DNA from 4 places in the Vibrio sp. R10-SG-ISO4 genome. Region 2 is predicted to be linked to each of the others. Evidence: predicted binding sites of a transcription regulator. Region 2 holds the regulator's gene; each other region holds the start of a gene.
What was found. Region 2 encodes PurR, which represses purine synthesis genes. Its sites were predicted from a motif close to TNANGNAAACGTTTNCNTNA; they were not measured.

Region 1: a site for PurR is predicted at 2,203-2,222, ahead of purE (5-(carboxyamino)imidazole ribonucleotide mutase). Genes of this name have one in related genera too.
Region 3: a site for PurR is predicted at 3,027-3,046, ahead of purL (phosphoribosylformylglycinamidine synthase). Genes of this name have one in related genera too.
Region 4: a site for PurR is predicted at 2,756-2,775, ahead of glyA (serine hydroxymethyltransferase). Genes of this name have one in related genera too.

What each region holds. Positions count from the first base shown of each region.
Region 1 covers NZ_JCBDHJ010000025.1:3,315-7,897, reverse strand. The annotation lists gene AC6R03_RS17845 (DNA topoisomerase family protein) at 1-304, shown strand, start outside; gene AC6R03_RS17840 (5-(carboxyamino)imidazole ribonucleotide synthase) at 477-1,610, opposite strand; gene purE (5-(carboxyamino)imidazole ribonucleotide mutase) at 1,614-2,099, opposite strand; gene hemF (oxygen-dependent coproporphyrinogen oxidase) at 2,342-3,259, shown strand; gene aroE (shikimate dehydrogenase) at 3,350-4,180, shown strand; gene AC6R03_RS17820 (DUF1488 family protein) at 4,184-4,453, shown strand; gene AC6R03_RS17815 (gamma carbonic anhydrase family protein) at 4,440-4,583, opposite strand, start outside.
Region 2 covers NZ_JCBDHJ010000018.1:191,667-196,249, forward strand. The annotation lists gene AC6R03_RS13830 (alpha/beta fold hydrolase) at 1-181, shown strand, start outside; gene AC6R03_RS13835 (putative signal transducing protein) at 204-515, opposite strand; gene AC6R03_RS13840 (TVP38/TMEM64 family protein) at 512-1,204, opposite strand; gene AC6R03_RS13845 (TfoX/Sxy family DNA transformation protein) at 1,403-1,996, opposite strand; cyclic di-GMP riboswitch class I at 2,201-2,309, opposite strand; gene purR (HTH-type transcriptional repressor PurR) at 2,485-3,489, opposite strand; gene torD (molecular chaperone TorD) at 3,728-4,435, opposite strand.
Region 3 covers NZ_JCBDHJ010000002.1:302,307-306,889, reverse strand. The annotation lists gene purL (phosphoribosylformylglycinamidine synthase) at 1-2,885, opposite strand, end outside; gene mltF (membrane-bound lytic murein transglycosylase MltF) at 3,257-4,583, shown strand, end outside.
Region 4 covers NZ_JCBDHJ010000002.1:258,934-263,516, forward strand. The annotation lists gene vexH (vibriobactin export RND transporter permease subunit VexH) at 1-1,769, shown strand, start outside; gene AC6R03_RS02145 (DUF6198 family protein) at 1,815-2,414, opposite strand; gene glyA (serine hydroxymethyltransferase) at 2,853-4,103, shown strand; gene AC6R03_RS02155 (hypothetical protein) at 4,207-4,518, opposite strand.

The DNA of each region.
Region 1 (4,583 bases), on a different contig from region 2:
TTGCAGTCATTACCCTGAGTGTCACCACATTGAGTCGATCGATGCCCCCGCAGAGCCGAGTGAGGACAACGTCGCCATCGCCTGCCCTGAATGCCATCAAGGTCAGCTGACCGAGCGTAAATCTCGCTTTGGTAAGCTGTTTTATGCATGTGACCGCTACCCGAAATGCAAGTTTGCCGTCAATCAGCCGCCCGTCAGTGGTGAGTGCCAAGTGTGTGGGTTTCCACTGCTGGTGGAAAAGCACAGCGCAAAAGGCCAACAGTTGCAGTGTGCAGCTCGACGTTGTCAGGCCATTCAGTCTTAATTTTCGGCGAGTGCCTATTTAAGACTATATCGTGATTTAAGACTATACAGTGGTAAGGCGATATCGGAGCGGCCGAGCGTTACAGCAAATACAATGTCATTAAAGACAAAAAAGGCGCCATGAGCGCCTTTTTCAATCCAGTGTTCGCAGAGCCAACACTCATTTGATCCGATTACGATTCGAAGTTTTGTGCAAACTCATGCACCGCAGGGAAGGCATCGCTGTCGAGCAGGGTGGCCAGTTCACACAGCTTGCGTTGTAGCTCACCACTGTAGTCGCCGCAGACATTGATGTGACCCATCTTGCGTCCAGCACGCTTCTCTTTGCCGTACCAATGGATATGGCACCCTTCAATGGCCAGCAACGCTTGTGGCAGCGTATCTTCGCCAAGGATGTTGATCATCGCCGTTTCACGAACCAGTTTGGTGCTGCCAAGCGGCAAGCCACACACGGCTCTTAGGTGGTTTTCAAACTGACAGGTCTCTGCGCCTTGCTGCGTCCAGTGACCGGAGTTGTGCACGCGCGGTGCAATCTCATTCACGAGCAGGGTGCCATCGACATCGAAAAACTCAAGGGCAAGCACGCCCACGTAGTCGAGACTCTCGGCTACAGCGCTAAACATCGCCTGCGCTTGGTCTTGCAGCTTCGGGTCAGAAATGGCGGTCGATAGGCTTAGCACCCCTTGGGTGTGGACGTTCTCAGCCAGAGGGTAAACAGCGACTGAGCCGTCTTTGGCTCGTGCGCCCACCAAGGAAACTTCTCGGCCAAACGGGACAAACTCTTCCGCCACAATCGCTTGTGTCTCACTGGCTTGGATGCATTGTGCCATCTCTTGCCAAATGCTGTCCGCTTGAGCGGCGTCTTTCAATCGCCATTGGCCTTTACCATCGTAGCCACCTAGGGCACTTTTCAGCACCATAGGAATGCCGACTTTTTCGATCGCGCGATCAAAATCTTCCCGGCTCTCAATGACATGGTAGTTGGCGTTGCGAACGCCCGCTTTGTCTAATAGCGCCTTCTCAATACGGCGATCGCCACCGGTTTTGATCGCTTCTGCTGACGGGTAAAACTTCCCGCTTTGCTCGCAGAGGGTCAAAATATCGTGTGGGATATGTTCAAACTCAGCCGTGATCACATCGGCACGCTCAATGGCATTGCGAAGACCGTGGCCCACCACGTGTTGGGTGAGAGGATGGACAATGTTTTCACTGCCGACATCGTACGCCGAGATCTCAATGTTCAGTGGTGCGCCCGCAAGAGACATCATTCGTGCTAATTGGCCTGCACCTAACACCAACACATGCATGGTTTAGTCCTCGGCTGGGTTTGGGTTAGCAAGGACGGTCTCAGTTTGCTCTTGGCGAAACGCTTCGACCTTCTCCATCACGGACTCATCGTGGGTACCGATGATTTGCGCGGCCAAAATACCCGCATTCGCTGCGCCCGCTTCGCCGATCGCCAGTGTACCTACCGCGATGCCTTTTGGCATTTGCACGATAGAAAGTAGCGAATCCATCCCTTTTAGGGCACGTGATTGAACAGGAACACCCAAGACAGGTAAGCTTGTGAACGCCGCTGCCATGCCCGGCAGGTGCGCAGCGCCGCCAGCGCCAGCAATGATCACTTTCAGACCGCGCTCTTTCGCGCTGTTGGCGTAGTCTGCCAATAATTGAGGAGTGCGGTGCGCAGAGACGACTTTAGTTTCGTATTCAACACCAAATCTATCCAGCATTTCCGCGGCGAGCTTCATTGTTGGCCAATCTGATTTTGAACCCATGATGATACCGACTTTCATCTCAAACTCCTTCAACCTTTTGTGTGGAATGAAAAACAGGATGTGTCGTAAACCCAGTACAACCACATCGCCAATTTGTGCGCATTATACGGCGTTTTCCCTAGCAAGCAAACGTTTGCGCGCACTTTGAACCGCGCAGTGATTAGTCTTCGACGCAGATTCTTTGTACACTGAGTCTCATCCCAAGAAGACGCAGCCAGTGACTGCGTGGTGAAACAGGGCCTACCCTGCAAGGAAGTAAAATGTCAGAAATCGATAAGCAGGCGGTGAAGCAGTTTTTGTTGGCACTGCAAGAGACCATTTGTCAGCAGCTTGAGCAGGCCGACGGCCAAGCGCTGTTTGTTGAGGATGCGTGGCAGCGTGAACCCGGAGAGCGGCTCGGTGGCGGTGGTCGCACCCGAGTGATGAAAGCAGGCGCGGTGTTTGAGCAAGGCGGCGTCAATTTCTCTCATGTCTCTGGCAAAGCGATGCCCGCTTCGGCCACTGCCCATCGCCCAGAGTTAGCCGGGCGACGCTTTGAAGCCATGGGCGTGTCATTGGTGATGCATCCGAATAACCCTTATGTGCCCACCTCCCATGCCAACGTGCGCTTTTTTATTGCCGAAAAAGAGGGCGAGGCGCCGATATGGTGGTTTGGCGGCGGGTTCGATTTGACCCCCTTCTACCCATTTGAAGAAGATGCTCAGTTCTGGCATGGCAGTGCGAAAGAGGTGTGTGAACCTTTTGGTCATGATGTGTATGCCAAGCACAAAAAATGGTGTGATGATTACTTCTACCTGCCGCACCGTGATGAAACGCGTGGCGTCGGTGGGCTATTTTTTGATGATCTCAACGAGTGGCCATTTGATAAGTGTTTTGATTACATCAAAGCGATCGGTGAAGGGTATACCCAGGCGTATTTGCCGATTGTTGAGCGCCGCAAAGAGACGCCCTACACTGACCGAGAGCGTCAATTTCAGCTTTATCGCCGTGGTCGCTATGTGGAGTTTAATCTCGTCTATGACCGAGGAACCTTGTTTGGTTTGCAAAGTGGTGGCCGAACCGAGTCGATTTTGATGTCGATGCCGCCACTGGCTCGCTGGGAGTACAATTATCAGATTGAGCCAGACAGCCCTGAAGCGGTTTTGTATCGCGATTTCCTCAAACCGCGTGATTGGTAACATGTTTATCTCGGCATAGCGCTTGATCCTGGCCGGGATAGTGATAGGGTCAATGACCGTTGACCCGTTTATTTTTGTGTAGGTAAGGACATGACACAACCTCTTGACCGCTATGTGGTGTTTGGCAATCCCATTAGCCAAAGTAAATCGCCTTTTATCCATACCTTATTTGCTCGCCAGACCAACCAAGCGTTAACCTATCAAACGCAGCAGCCTGAGATCGGCACATTCAAAACGGCGGTAGCGGAGTTCTTTGCTGCAGGTGGTAAGGGGTGCAACATCACCGCACCGTTTAAAGAAGAGGCGTTTCAGTTTGCGACCCGCCTGACTGAGCGAGCGCAATTGGCCGGTGCCGTTAATACCTTAAAGAAGTTAGATGATGGAGACATCATTGGTGATAACACCGATGGTGAAGGATTAGTGCAAGATTTGCTTTCCCAGCAAGTGGTACTGAAAGGGGCGAGAATACTATTGCTTGGCGCTGGCGGCGCGGCGCGCGGCGTGATCAAACCGCTGCTCGACCAGCACCCGCACTCAATAGTGATCGCCAATCGCACCAAAGCCAAAGCATCACAGTTGGCAGAGCTTTTCGCTGAGTTTGGTGTGGTGCAAGCCGCCTCACTGGAAGAGGTCGAGACTGGCTTTGATGTCATCATTAACTCAACGTCGTCGGGATTGAGTGGTGAGTTGCCAGCGGTATCACCGACCATTTTTCAAGGTTGCCAAGTGGTGTATGACATGGTCTACCGCTCAGGCAAAACGCCTTTTAATGCCTGGGCGGAACAATCGGGTGCGCCCGTAAGCTATGATGGCTTAGGGATGTTGGTTGGCCAAGCGGCGGAAAGCTTTATGCTGTGGCGAGGTTTACGTCCAGGCACTAAGCAGGTGCTGCGCGAGCTGCGTAAAAATTTACAAGGGTAAAAGATGAATCAATCGATTTTGTTTCCCGAACGACAGCATTGGGATGAAGAGCGCGCTGCGGTTTGCTTCCCTGCTCAGCAAGCGGGTGCCTTGATTGAGTGTGTGGTGAGCCAAGCGGTACTGGAGTCGTATGCGCAGCAAAGCATTACCTCGGGTCAGCACGCCATCGAACTGTTTGAACAATGGCGCTTTGACCTTGAAGAGCAAGCTGAGTCTTTAATAGAAGACGAGATGTTTAACAGCCGCGGTGAAATTGAACTCAACCAGGAATGATCTCAACCTCATTTAAGTAGTCGTCTTTATTCTGCACGTAGTTATCGGCAGATTTTTGTAAGAAAGCGCGCTCTTTGTCTGTCAAAGGGCGAGCCTGCTTAACTGGACAGCCGACATACAGATAGCCACT
Region 2 (4,583 bases):
GCTCTATCTGATGGGTGAAAAAGACTACATGTTCATCACCCCTGTGAAAGAGATGGTCTCAGCACATACGCTCAGTGAGCTGCATGAAATTCCTGACTGTGGCCATGTGTGTAATGTTGAGCGCCCAGATGAGTTTAACGATCACTCCATCGCCTTCATTCAGCAACACCTCACTGCTTAATCTCGGTTGACTCCAAGCACACTCAAGTTGGTTTGGTGTGCTCGCACTGCCAACATAACTGAAAATGGTCGTCATTTTCTTCTTGGCAAGTCGGGCAAACCCAAACCATGTTGTCGGGGGTGTCCTGTTGGAAATCATCAATCAGCGCGAGTGCCGCCTGCTTCTGCTCTGGGCGAATTAACCAAACGTACGGGCTGGCCTCTTCGCCAAACGGAATCTCTCCCTGCAAGCCGAACAAACCTTCACCTCTCACCTCACAGGCTATTCCTTCGCTGCGCAGCATTTCACACACGATGTGTGCTTGTGGTGGTGTCGTGGCAATAAAAATTTTCAAGACGCTTGCCCATTGGATTGCGGTGTCGCTTTGAGTTTGGCCATTACCCATTTGGCAACGATAGGGAATACCCCAAGCAACGCAAAAGAGGCAAGTACCGTTGGGGAGACGATGCCTGACAAACTGTCGATTTGCGCTAGCTGAGTCCCGGCGTTGAGGTAGACGGCCGTGCCCGGCAACATACCCAGTTGACTAACCAGATAGAAGCGCGCGATGGTGATGGGCGTAAGACCCATCAAGAGGTTGATCAAAAAGAAAGGGAACACCGGTATAAGGCGCAGTGAGAAGAGATAAAACGCACCATCTTTTTCGACCCCTTGGTTAATTGTCGCGAGCTTATCGCCAAACTTGCTTTGTACCCACTCTTTGAGTAAAAAGCGGCTGCTTAAAAACGCCAAGGTGGCACCTATCGTACTGGCAAAAGAAACGAGCAATAAACTGGTCCAAAAGCCAAACAGCGCAGCGCCAAGCAAGGTGACGACGGCCGCTCCAGGGATCGAGAAGGCGGTGATAGCGACATAGGCGAAGAAGTAACTCAGCGCGGCTAGGGCAAAGTGGGTGTCAATGATTTCAGCCAGCGCTTGCTGCTGAGCTTTGGCGTTATCAAGTGTCAGGTATTGACCAAAGTTTGCGCCTAAAAACACAATCAGAGCGAGCAAACCAATACCTAAAAGCAGTTTCTTGTTCATATGGATCCCTTTGAAAACATCATCATTGTTAGATATGAACCAAAAAGCCAGTAAAAAATTTCGCCCTAAGGGGAAAACACGTTGAATTCTATGACTAAGGAATGGAAACGCTGAAAAAGCATCGGCTAAAAACGTCTCAAGCCAGCGGTGTTCGGCTGGCTTGAGAAGGGTATTGGAATTAATGAACGCTATCGCTGACTAGCTTTGCAGCTGATTCAGGAGCTCGTCGCGTCTTGCTTGAGGGACCACAGACCAGTGCGTACCTTTAATTGCCCCCTCAAGTGCCCACAGCAGGTCGATACTGACGTCGGCAGAGTGTGTGGAACGAATCGCTTTATACGCTTCCACTGCGCCCGTCTGCTCCAAACGGGAGACACTGTCGATACCCGCTTTCTTGAGCATTCGCTCGGTCGCTAGACGCAAGTTCGGCAGATCTTTCAGGCGCGTTGGTTTGGCGTTGGTTTGACGCTGCTTGTCTTTGTTGGCCGCCTCTAGTGCAGTGTTTGCCATCGCAATAGTCTGAGCGACATCCTGATCCCAGTCATGGCCAAGGGCGTAGTATTTGGTGACCACAGGGAAACCACGCTTTTTATACACGTATGGCTCGAGTCCCTGAGCATTAAACTGTTGGGCCAACGAGTCGTCGGCGCGTATGTGAAGTTTGTCATTTACCACGAGGGCAAACATGGTGTCATCAGCGAAGATTCCGAATCCACCAAACATTGAGCGAGACTTGATCTTGCCCAATGGTTCAAACAATCGCATTGAGTCTTTTAAAATTGGTTTATCCATGCTGTTATTCTCGGTGTATTACAATACGCCACCAAATTCAGGTCCGAGAGATTAGCAAAAATATGCAGGTTTTGTGTCAGTAGGGTGTCATTCTGGCTCATAAAAGAATAATCCTACTCACGGTGTGAGCGCATAATGCGCGCGCAACGTTTAACTCATTGTATTCTTTGCTTTTGATAAAGAATTACGAAGTGCACATTTGCCATCGGCAACCCCGCTACCAAGCAGTCATCAACGTTGAAATAGTTGAGTGGCTGCAACAGGCCGGAAGCTTTGCGTCCCATCCTTTCGAAATGGTTTGCCCTGTTCGTGGCATTCGTCGAACATAATAAGCATAAATAATTTATGGGCTAAACATCACGTTTTGATGGGTTAAATGTGATCTTAGTTCATAAAATAGAGGGGTGTTACCGAGAGAATAAAGCCCAGCGGATGAGAAGTATTCTCGCTGGGCTAGTCGATGTGATGTGCTGAACTTGTTCGTTGGTCTATTTCACCGTCGCCACGGTATCGCGCTCGACGATTTCTGGGTGCATTTCAAAAATACGTTTTTCATGCTCTTTGTCTTTAATACGTTCGAGCAAAATCTCAAATGCGTTTTTACCCACACGGCGCTTCGGCTGGTGAACCGTCGTTAGCGGTGGTGAAAAGTACTCGGCTAGCTCAATGTTGTCATAACCAATGACCGACATGTCTTCTGGAATACGAATGCCTTTTTGCTGTAAACGGCTCATCAAACCGAGCGCCATCGTATCGTTGAAACAGAATACTGCGGTTGGCTTTTCGTCCATGGCGACGATTTTGTCCGCGGCAAGCACGGCGGTATCGCACTCAAAGTTACCTTCTAAGATCCAATCTTCGTTGACGCTCAAACCCGACTCGTTCATTGCGCGCTTAAAGCCTTGGATGCGCTCTTGGCAGGCCGCTTTTTCAAAATGCCCACTCAAGCAAGCAATGCGCTTGTGGCCGTGATCAATCAGGTATTTTGTTGCGAGGTAGCCGCCTTCTTCCGAGTTGTCGATGATTTTATCGGCTTGTGAGCTTTCCGGGCCCCAATCCATCACCACCTTAGGGATGTCTTTATGACGGTCAAGCATTTCGCTCAACTCTTCGGTCAAATCTGAACACATCACTAAGATGCCATCAACGCGCTTTTCCGCCAGCATGCGAATGTAGTCACGTTGTTTCTCGTAGATGCCGCCAGTGTTACACAAGATCAAGGTGTAGCCTTGACGGTAGCAGTAGCTCTCAACCCCGTCGATCACTTCCGAGAAGAAAAGGTTGGTCGATTGAGTAACCAGCATGCCTATTGTGCGTGTCGAGTTACATTTCAGGCTGCGTGCAACGGCACTTGGGGCATAGTTCAACTCTTGAACCGCTTCCATCACTTTTTCTTGCGTGGCTTCAGCGACAAAGCGTGTTTTGTTGATCACATGGGATACAGTGGTGGTCGAGACACCCGCTAAGCGAGCGACGTCTTTAATCGTGGCCATATGGTTTTGTCCTGTCGATGACTGCCTACTATTCTATGAAAAGTTAAGTCTATAAAAGTAAAGTCTATACAAAGTTTAGAGTATGTAGACAGAAAGTATCAGAAACACAAAAACCGCCCTCAAAAAGCGGTTTGTATTTATTAGTTTTATCGTTTGCGGACCGGATTGTAGTCCGCAACGTCGATTTGGGCAAATAAAAAACCCGCCTTTGGGATCTCGCCACACCTTTTGTATGGGCTTAATCGCTATCGCCTTGCAGGTAGGCTTTATCCAATTGAATGAACGCGCACAATAGCGACGACAGCGCCGCATAGAAGCCGAATGTGTCGAGGCGCTGGCAGCGCTCGGCAAACCTCTCAATCCAAGGGAGTAGATGCTGCTCAATAAAATCGGCTTGCTCTTGGTAGGCGAGATGCGTGTCGCCTGCCATCTGCTCTGCTGCATGAGCGCCGCGCACAATCAGGTTACCCAAAAAATCCAGCTCTATGGCGAGATGATCAGAAGGCTCATTGAGCCCTGAATGCACAGCGACGCCGTGTTGTTCAAGTAAAGCGTCCATCTGTTTGGCAGGCTCACCATTGAGCAGTCCTGATTCATCTAAGTAGACAGAGGCGTAAGGCAGCGCGCTGTCTCGGTCGGATTTTAAAAACAGGTCGCAATAGTCGGCTGATAGTTCCAACTGAGCATCTGGCCTGTCTTGCAATCGGTTCAATGCATCGATGAGCCTGTCTGCGGCGACGTTAAGCTCAGGGGTTTGTGCAAGTCCCGTCAGAAAGGTACGTGTGTCCACCGAATGATATTGGGCCAGCTCTTGCTCTGAGAGCTCTTTGGCAAACACGCTCGAAAACCACCAGTAGAGCTCAGCGCGTTGCTCATCAAAGGCGCGCTGCTCTTTTTCGGCGGGAGATAAAGGGTCGGAAATCTGGGCGTTCGGTGTCTCTGGCATGATGGGCTCTCAACTGAATCAGATGCCGTTAAGTCTAACGGATAAAAATGAACAGCGGTCAACCAGATTATGAGAAGAAATGGTCAAATATGGCAATTTGTGAACAGGGCGGCAAAGCTTGCTTTGCATCAATGAATCGCCAACTTTT
Region 3 (4,583 bases), on a different contig from region 2:
GCTTCTACTGAACCAATAACGTGAGAACATGCCTCTAGGCCGTTGGCTGCCAATACCGCTTTCACTGCGTCTAAGTCATCGTTCTTCACCTGAACAACCGCACCGAGCTCTTCGTTAAATAGCGCGGCAAGCGCATCGTCGCCTAGGTTTGCGATGTCCGCTTTCACGCCACAGTGACCCGCAAAGGTCATCTCTGCCAAGGTCACGAACAGACCGCCATCCCCTTTATCGTGGTAAGCCACCAGCTTGTCATCACGAACTAGCGTTTGCATGGCGTCAAAGAAGCCTTTTAGCTGATGTGCGTTATCCACGTCCGCAGGCTTATCACCCAGTTGTTTGTAAACCTGTGCGAGTGCTGTCGCGCCTAGACGGTTCTTACCGTTACCAAGGTCAACAAGAACCAGTGACGTCTCGCCTTTGTCAGTATGTAGCTGAGGCGTTACTGTCTTACGAACATCTTCAACACGACCAAATGCGGTGATCACCAATGAAAGTGGTGAGGTCACCTCTTTGCTTTCACCATTATCTTCCCATTTAGTCTTCATCGACATGGAATCTTTACCCACCGGGATAGTAAGACCTAGCGCTGGACATAGCTCTTCACCGACGGCTTTCACTGCTTCGTAAAGACCGGCATCTTCACCTGGGTGACCTGCTGGAGACATCCAGTTCGCTGACAGTTTAATGCGCTTGATATCACCGATATCTGTCGCTGCAATGTTTGTTAGAGACTCACCTACTGCTAGACGTGCTGATGCACCAAAGTCGAGAAGAGCCACTGGTGTGCGCTCACCCATAGACATCGCTTCACCGTGGTAAGAGTCGTAGCTTGCTGCGGTTACCGCGCAGTTTGCCACTGGAACCTGCCAAGGACCAACCATCTGGTCACGCGCAACAAGACCAGTTACCGAGCGGTCACCGATAGTGATCAGGAAGGTTTTCTCTGCCACTGTTGGTAGGCGTAGAACGCGATCAACCGCTTCGTTAATTTCGATGCCATCGCGTTCAATCGCTGGGCTATCGACTTTAAGTGTTTTCGCATCACGGTGCATCTTCGGCGTTTTACCCAACAAGATGTCCATTGGCATATCGATTGGCGTGTTGTCGAAGTGAGAATCTTCTAGTGTTAGATGACGCTCTTCAGTAGCCACACCGACCACCGCGTAAGGCGCACGTTCACGCTTACAGATGGCATCGAATACTTCCATATTCTCTGGCGCCACTGCCATTACGTAACGCTCTTGAGATTCGTTACACCAGATCTCAAGTGGGCTCATGCTCAGCTCGTCGTTTGGTACGTCGCGTAGCTGGAATAAACCACCACGTTCGCCATCATCACACAGCTCTGGTAGTGCATTTGAGATACCGCCTGCACCCACATCGTGGATAAACGCGATTGGGTTGCTCTCACCAAGCTGCCAACAACGGTCGATCACTTCCTGACAACGACGCTCCATCTCTGGGTTTTCACGCTGTACAGAAGCAAAGTCAAGATCTTCCGCAGACTGACCTGACGCCATTGAAGAGGCCGCACCACCGCCAAGACCAATGTTCATCGCAGGACCACCCAGTACGATGAGTTTTGCACCCACAGGGATCTCTTTCTTCTGAACGTGCTCGTCACGGATATTACCCATACCACCAGCAATCATGATTGGCTTGTGGTAACCACGGATCTCTTCACCCGCATGAGAGGTCACTTTCTCTTCGTAAGTACGGAAGTAACCCAGTAGGTTTGGACGACCAAATTCGTTGTTGAACGCCGCGCCACCAAGAGGGCCTTCTAGCATGATATCAAGGGCGTTAACGATACGACCTGGCTTACCAAAATCGGTTTCCCATGGCTGTTCAAAACCTGGAATACGTAGGTTAGAGGTAGTAAAACCAACCAGACCGGCTTTAGGCTTGCCGCCAATACCCGTTGCACCTTCGTCACGAATCTCACCACCAGAACCGGTAGACGCACCTGGCCAAGGCGAGATAGCGGTTGGGTGGTTGTGCGTCTCAACCTTCATTAGGATGTGCGCGTCTTCGTGGTGGTAGGTGTATTGACGAGTATCAGGTTCTGGGAAGAAACGACCTACTTTTGAACCCGTCATGACTGCTGCGTTATCTTTGTAAGCAGACAAAACATGATCAGGTGTCGTTTCAAATGTGTTCTTGATCATCTTAAACAGCGACTTCTCTTGATCAACACCGTCGATCGTCCAGTCTGCGTTAAAGATTTTATGACGACAGTGCTCTGAGTTTGCTTGAGCAAACATCATCAGTTCGATGTCGTTCGGGTTGCGACCCAGTTTAGTGAAGTTTTCTACTAGGTAGTCAATTTCATCTTCCGCCAGTGCCAAGCCCAAGGAAACGTTTGCCTCTTCAAGCGCAAGACGACCGCCCGCAAGAATATCAACGTGAGCAACAGGCTTAGGTTCAGCAACGCTAAACAGTGCAGAGGCAGCATCAAGCTGAGTAAATACGGATTCCATCATGCGGTCATGGATGAGTGCTTTCACCGCATCCACTTGTGCGTCGTTTAACGCCACCGATGATTCAATGTAGTATGCCGTACCACGCTCTAGACGCTTAACGCTTGAAAGGCCACAGTTATGGGCAATGTCGGTGGATTTAGAAGACCAAGGAGAGATGGTGCCCGGACGAGGAGTCACAAGCAACAAAAGACCTTCAGGTGCGTGCTCTTCGATCGTTGGGCCGTAGGTCAACAACTTTTCTAGCTTTGCTAGTTCAGCGTCAGACAGATCTGCGGTAAGGTCAGCAAAGTGCATAAACTCAGCGTAAATACCTGTCACAGGCAGGTCTTGTTCACGACAAAGTTCTACTAGTTTGTTAACACGAAACTCAGAAAGAGCTGGGGAGCCACGCAAAATTCTCATGTGCTTAGGTCTCTTATGCAATTAATTAAGATGATATTGGAATAAATTCAATACGTTATAAAAAACAGTTCAAACCTATGCCAATCGCACCTCTGCGTTTGCGAGCGCATTATATAGCAATTGGTTTTGTGATGTAACACCAAACGCAACCGTTTGCGTCATTTTTTTCATCGGCGTACCGCCAGCACAATCGCCGCAAAGCCTTTGTTTCCTGTTCCGTCCACAAGCTCACCCCGTACGGAAGAGCATGAGCCATCCTGGCCTGTGAACATGATGATTTTTTGAACTCTGCGGCTTCGCCGTCGATAGTTTCTTGCCTTGTGATGACACTTTGATATAAATGCCCTACTGGAAGTATGAGACTCTCTTTAATGAACAAGTATGACTTTAGCCCGCTGAAAGCCTTGTGCGCGCTGCTTTTTTCTGCGCTTTTTTTGACGGGATGCCAAATTGAATCTAAGCCGAAAAGCGAATTAGACCAAATTCGCGAACGTGGAGTGCTTCGCGTTGGCACCCTCAATAACCAGCTCTCCTATTATATTGGTCCTGATGGCCCGGCAGGCCTTGATTACGAAATCGCCCGTGAATTTGCCAACGAGCTTGGTGTGCAATTGGAAATGAAACCGGCCTATCGCATTTCGAGCCTCTACCCAGCGTTAGAAAAGGGTGAGATCGATATTATCGCGGCGGGCCTCAGTCAATCACCTGAGCGCATGAGCCGTTTTCGCCCTGCCCCCGCCTATTATTACGTCAGTCAACAACTGGTGTATCGCAAAGGGCAGTGGCGACCACGAAATCTAGAGCAGTTGATTGAGCGACAGGCCGAGTTCATTGAAGAGAACGATGGCAAGCCCGTTTTAAGTATTGTCAGTGACTCTCACTTCAATACGACGTTAGGAGAGATTCAAATCGACTACCCGAAGTTTACCTATAAGGTCGACGCCAATGTCGATGTCAATGACCTGCTCAAGCAGGTCTCTGATGGTGAACTGCTATTTACCGTCGCAGACTCGGTCGAGATCTCGCTATCACAGCGGATTTATCCCGATGTGGCACTGGCGTTTGAGCTGACCGAAGATCAGCCCATCTCCTGGTTCTTACGACGCAGCCAAGACGAAAGCCTCTACGCATTGCTGATCGAGTTCTTTGGTCATCTACAACAATCCGGGCATCTCGCCTCACTGGAAGAGAAATACATCGGCCATATCGACAGCTTTGATTACGTCGATACCCGCGCCTTTATCCGCGCGTTGGATTCCACGCTACCGACGTGGTCGCCACTGTTTAAGAAATACTCCGATGAGTTTGATTGGCGATTGGTCGCAGCACTAGCTTATCAAGAATCACACTGGAACCCTCGCGCCAAATCACCAACCGGGGTTCGTGGCATGATGATGCTGACGCTGCCGACAGCCAAAAGTGTGGGCGTGACCAACCGACTCGATCCAGAGCAATCGGTAAGAGGTGGCGTTGAGTATTTGCGGCGCATGGTGGCGCGCATTCCAGACACCATCGAAAGCCACGAGAAAATTTGGTTTGCGTTGGCGTCGTACAATGTCGGCTATGGTCATGTAATGGACGCCCGCCGCCTGACGAAAAAACAAGGCGGCAACCCCGATGCTTGGTCAGATGTCAAAGACAGACTGCCCCTGCTTCGCCTTAAGAAATACTACAGTACCACTCGCTATGGTTACGCGC
Region 4 (4,583 bases), on a different contig from region 2:
CGATCTCCTTTATGGATGGCATGGTAGGGCTTCTGTTTACCGAGTTCTCCGTGTTGCTGGCGATGTCAGTGATCTTCTCGTCACTGGTGGCATTAACGCTGACTCCGGTGCTTGGCAGCCATCTCTTGAAAGCCAACGTCAAACCGAATCGTTTCAATCTGTTTGTTGATCGCATGTTTGCCCGCCTCGAATCGGCGTACCGTGCTCTGCTGCGTGGCGCATTGAAGTGGAAATGGGCCGCACCTCTGGTGATCATGGCTTGTATTGGCGGCAGTTGGGGCTTGATGCAACAAGTGCCCGCACAGCTCACCCCCTCAGAAGACCGCGGGGTCATTTTTGCTTTTGCGCGTGGCGCGGATGCGACCAGTTACAACCGCATGGCGGCGAACATGGACATCATCGAAAAGCGTTTGCTGCCTCTTCTTGGACAAGGCTTCTTGAAGTCGTTCAGTATTCAATCGCCTGCGTTTGGCGGCAATGCCGGTGACCAAACCGGTTTTGTTATCATGATTCTGGAAGATTGGAATGACCGTGACATCACCGCACAAGAGGCGCTGGGTGAGGTGCGTAAAGCCCTATCAGGAATCGCCGATGTGCGCGTATTCCCGTTTATGCCAGGTTTTAGAGGCGGCTCGAGCGAGCCGGTGCAATTTGTTCTAGGTGGCTCGGATTACTCTGAGCTAAAAACGTGGGCGGAAAAACTGGAAGCGATCGCTGAAGCGTCCCCGTATATGGAAGGGGCAGACATTAACTACTCTGAGCGTACACCAGAGTTGGTCGTCTCGGTTGACCGTCAACGCGCAGCAGAGCTTGGGATCAGCGTTCAGGATATCTCAGACACTCTTGAGATTATGCTGGGCGGCAAAAGCGAAACCACCTTTGTGGAACGCGGCGAAGAGTACGACGTCTATTTACGCGGTGATGAAAACAGCTTCAACAATGCCGCGGATTTGAGCCAAATCTACATGCGTACCTCGGGCGGTGAGCTAGTGACGCTCGATGCCTTGACTAAGATTGAAGAGGTGGCGTCATCCACACGCCTGTCTCACTACAACAAGCAAAAAGCAATCACCATCACTGCCAACCTCTCGGACGGCTACACCTTAGGTGAGGCGCTGGACTTTCTTGATCAGCAAGCGGTAGATCTGCTGCCTGGGGATATTTCGGTCAGCTACTCGGGTGAGTCAAAAGACTACAAAGAGAATCAGTCGAGCATATTGATGGTGTTCGGTTTGGCTTTGCTGGTGGCGTATCTGGTGTTGGCGGCGCAGTTTGAAAGCTTCATCAACCCGTTGGTTGTGATGTTTACCGTACCGATGGGCGTGTTTGGTGGCTTCCTTGGTCTGGTGATTATGGGCGAGGGGATGAACATCTACAGCCAGATTGGCATGATCATGTTGATAGGTATGGTGACCAAAAACGGCATTTTGATCGTCGAGTTCGCGAACCAGCTTCGAGACCGCGGGTTTGAATTTGAGCAAGCGATTGTTGATGCGTCGGCGCGTCGACTTCGCCCGATTATGATGACGGCGTTCACCACGCTAGCGGGCGCTATCCCATTGATACTCTCGACAGGCGCTGGCTATGAAAGTCGCGTTGCGGTCGGTACGGTGATCTTCTTTGGTATGGCGTTTGCCACCTTAGTGACCTTGTTTGTCATTCCGGCCATGTACCGATTGATCTCGGCCAACACGCGATCACCGGGCCATGTTGAAGCGGAGCTCAACAAAGAGCTCAGCCAAGACGTCACGGTGCGTAAAGCGCATTAATGATTCAGCCCGCACGTTCGCGGGCTGTTTTTTTAGCGGTATTTTTTAACGGTATTGAACGGTGTAGCGCGTCGGTTTGTGGTTCATGGCGAGCACGAGGTTGAGTAAAAAAGCGCCCAGAATCGACAAGCCAATAATGTAAGGCGTCACAAAGAAGAACGAAGCGACTAAAATCAGCACATCAATCGCCAACTGAGTTTTACCCACTGAGATGGCGAAACGATCTTGAATCCATAAACAGAGCACGTTGAAACCGCCAAGGCTTGAGCGGTGACGAAATAGGATCAGCATCCCGAGCCCCATCAGCAAGCCACCCGCCAGCGCACAGTAAATCTCATTAATGGTCTCCAGTTTTATCACTAAATAGAGGTGGTCAGCGAAAATGGAGACCAGAGCACCTGAAATGGCACTATTGACCGCAAACCGAGCGCCAAACCGCTGCCAAGCGAGCGCGTAAAATGGCAGGTTCATGGCAAAGTAGAGTGTACCGAATGACCAAGTGCTGAATTGGCTGACCAACAGAGCGAGACCTGTTGTACCGCCAGTGAGTAGCTGAGCGGATTGGAGAAAGAATACCCCTTGAGCGACAAGAAATGTCCCGGTGAGAATCGCGATCCAATCTTCTTTACGTGAGTGTTTTTCCATCAATTTGAAACTTTCATCGGAAATAATGGCGCGCATACTAGTGAAAAAATTAGGTTTTCGGTAGCTTGAGAAGGAAATTTAAGGTAAACCTATGTAATCACTGTTTTACGGGGTGTAAAGGAGAAAATTGACACTCATTGATCGACGTTAACTGGGTTGAGCATCGGTGGCTGAGATCTCTGTGTATTGTGCAAGCAGAGCAGGATTCAGACAAAGTGATTGATTGACGTTATGTCGCGTATGAGAATCTTCGTAAAACATTATGAAAAAACTGCATGAGAAAAAGTGTATTTTTCTCTTTATGACCCAGATCAAATTATGTAGAATGCGCGTCATTAACCCGATGCAAACGTTTGCGTCAGCGTAAAAACGTTATTCTCAGGGTCGTAAGTCGGTTTTTTTGCCAATTTAAGTCTTAATCTGAGTCAGGAGATACAGATGCTAAAGCGTGATATGAACATCGCAGATTACGATGCGGAACTGTTCGCAGCTATCCAAGAAGAAACTCTTCGCCAGGAAGAGCACATTGAACTGATTGCTTCAGAAAACTACACCAGCCCGCGTGTAATGGAAGCTCAGGGCTCTCAGCTCACCAACAAATATGCAGAAGGCTACCCAGGCAAGCGTTACTACGGTGGTTGTGAGTACGTCGATAAAGCAGAAGCGCTAGCGATTGATCGTGCTTGTCAGCTATTTGGTTGTGAGTACGCGAACGTACAGCCTCACTCAGGTTCACAAGCCAACAGTGCTGTTTACATGGCGCTACTTAACCCAGGCGATACGGTCTTGGGCATGAGCTTGGCACACGGTGGTCACCTAACGCACGGTTCTCCTGTTAACTTCTCTGGTAAGCACTACAACGTCATTCCTTACGGCATTGATGAAGCGGGCCAAATCAACTACGACGAAATGGAAGCGCTAGCACTTGAGCACAAGCCTAAGATGATCATTGGCGGTTTCTCTGCGTACTCTCAAATCGTTGATTGGAAACGCATGCGTGACATCGCAGACAAAGTGGACGCGTACCTATTTGTCGACATGGCGCACGTAGCGGGTCTGATTGCCGCGGGCGAATACCCAACGCCAGTGCCTCACGCGCACGTTGTGACGACCACGACACACAAAACCCTAGCGGGTCCACGCGGTGGCCTTATCCTTTCTAACGCTGGCGAGGAGATGTACAAGAAGCTGAATTCAGCGGTCTTCCCTGGTGGTCAAGGTGGTCCTCTAATGCACGTTATCGCGGGTAAAGCGGTGGCGTTTAAAGAAGCGATGGAGCCTGAATTTAAAGCGTACCAAGGTCGCGTGGTGAAAAATGCCAAAGCGATGGTGGCTCAGTTCCAAGAGCGCGGTTACAAAATCGTGTCTAACGGTACAGAGAACCACCTGTTCTTGGTCGACTTGATTGACAAAGACATCACAGGTAAAGATGCGGATGCGGCACTAGGCGCAGCCAACATCACCGTCAACAAAAACTCAGTTCCGAATGACCCTCGCAGCCCGTTTGTGACCTCGGGTATTCGTGTGGGTACACCAGCGATCACTCGCCGCGGTTTCAGTGAAGAAGATGCGAAAGCGCTCGCGAACTGGATGTGTGACGTGCTGGATAACATCGGTAACGAAGAAGTGATTGAAGCGACGAAAGCGAAGGTGCTAGAGATCTGTAAGCGTCTACCTGTTTACGCGTAATCTCACCGTTCGATATCGAGCCTGTTTTGCAGAGCGACGGCTCAGCGAAACAAAGAAAACGCCCTTTATGTGAATACATAAAGGGCGTTTTTGCGTTTAAGGGTTATTTAGAGATGCTGAGCAGGGTGCCAGATTTACACTTGAAGGAGTAATACTTGCTGCTTTCGCTGAACTTGCCTAGCCCTTCACCGTCGCAGTAATCAATGTTGATGTCGCGCATGGTTTCCAGCGTGTTCTCGCTGTCTAACGCAAATTTAGACCCGTCGGAACAAATAATACGTACACGGCCGTCATCGCTGACTGAATAGAGATCGACTTCGGTATTGCACAGCTCAAAGGAGGCTTCACGAAAGTTGTCTTGTTTGGTATTGGAGGCGCAGCCAGAGGTGATTGTGACAACGGCAATCGCGGCCATGCTAAGTGCAGTCAGTTTCATCGTATTCCCTTTGATTCATAATCTTTTCATTAGCTTAGAGAATC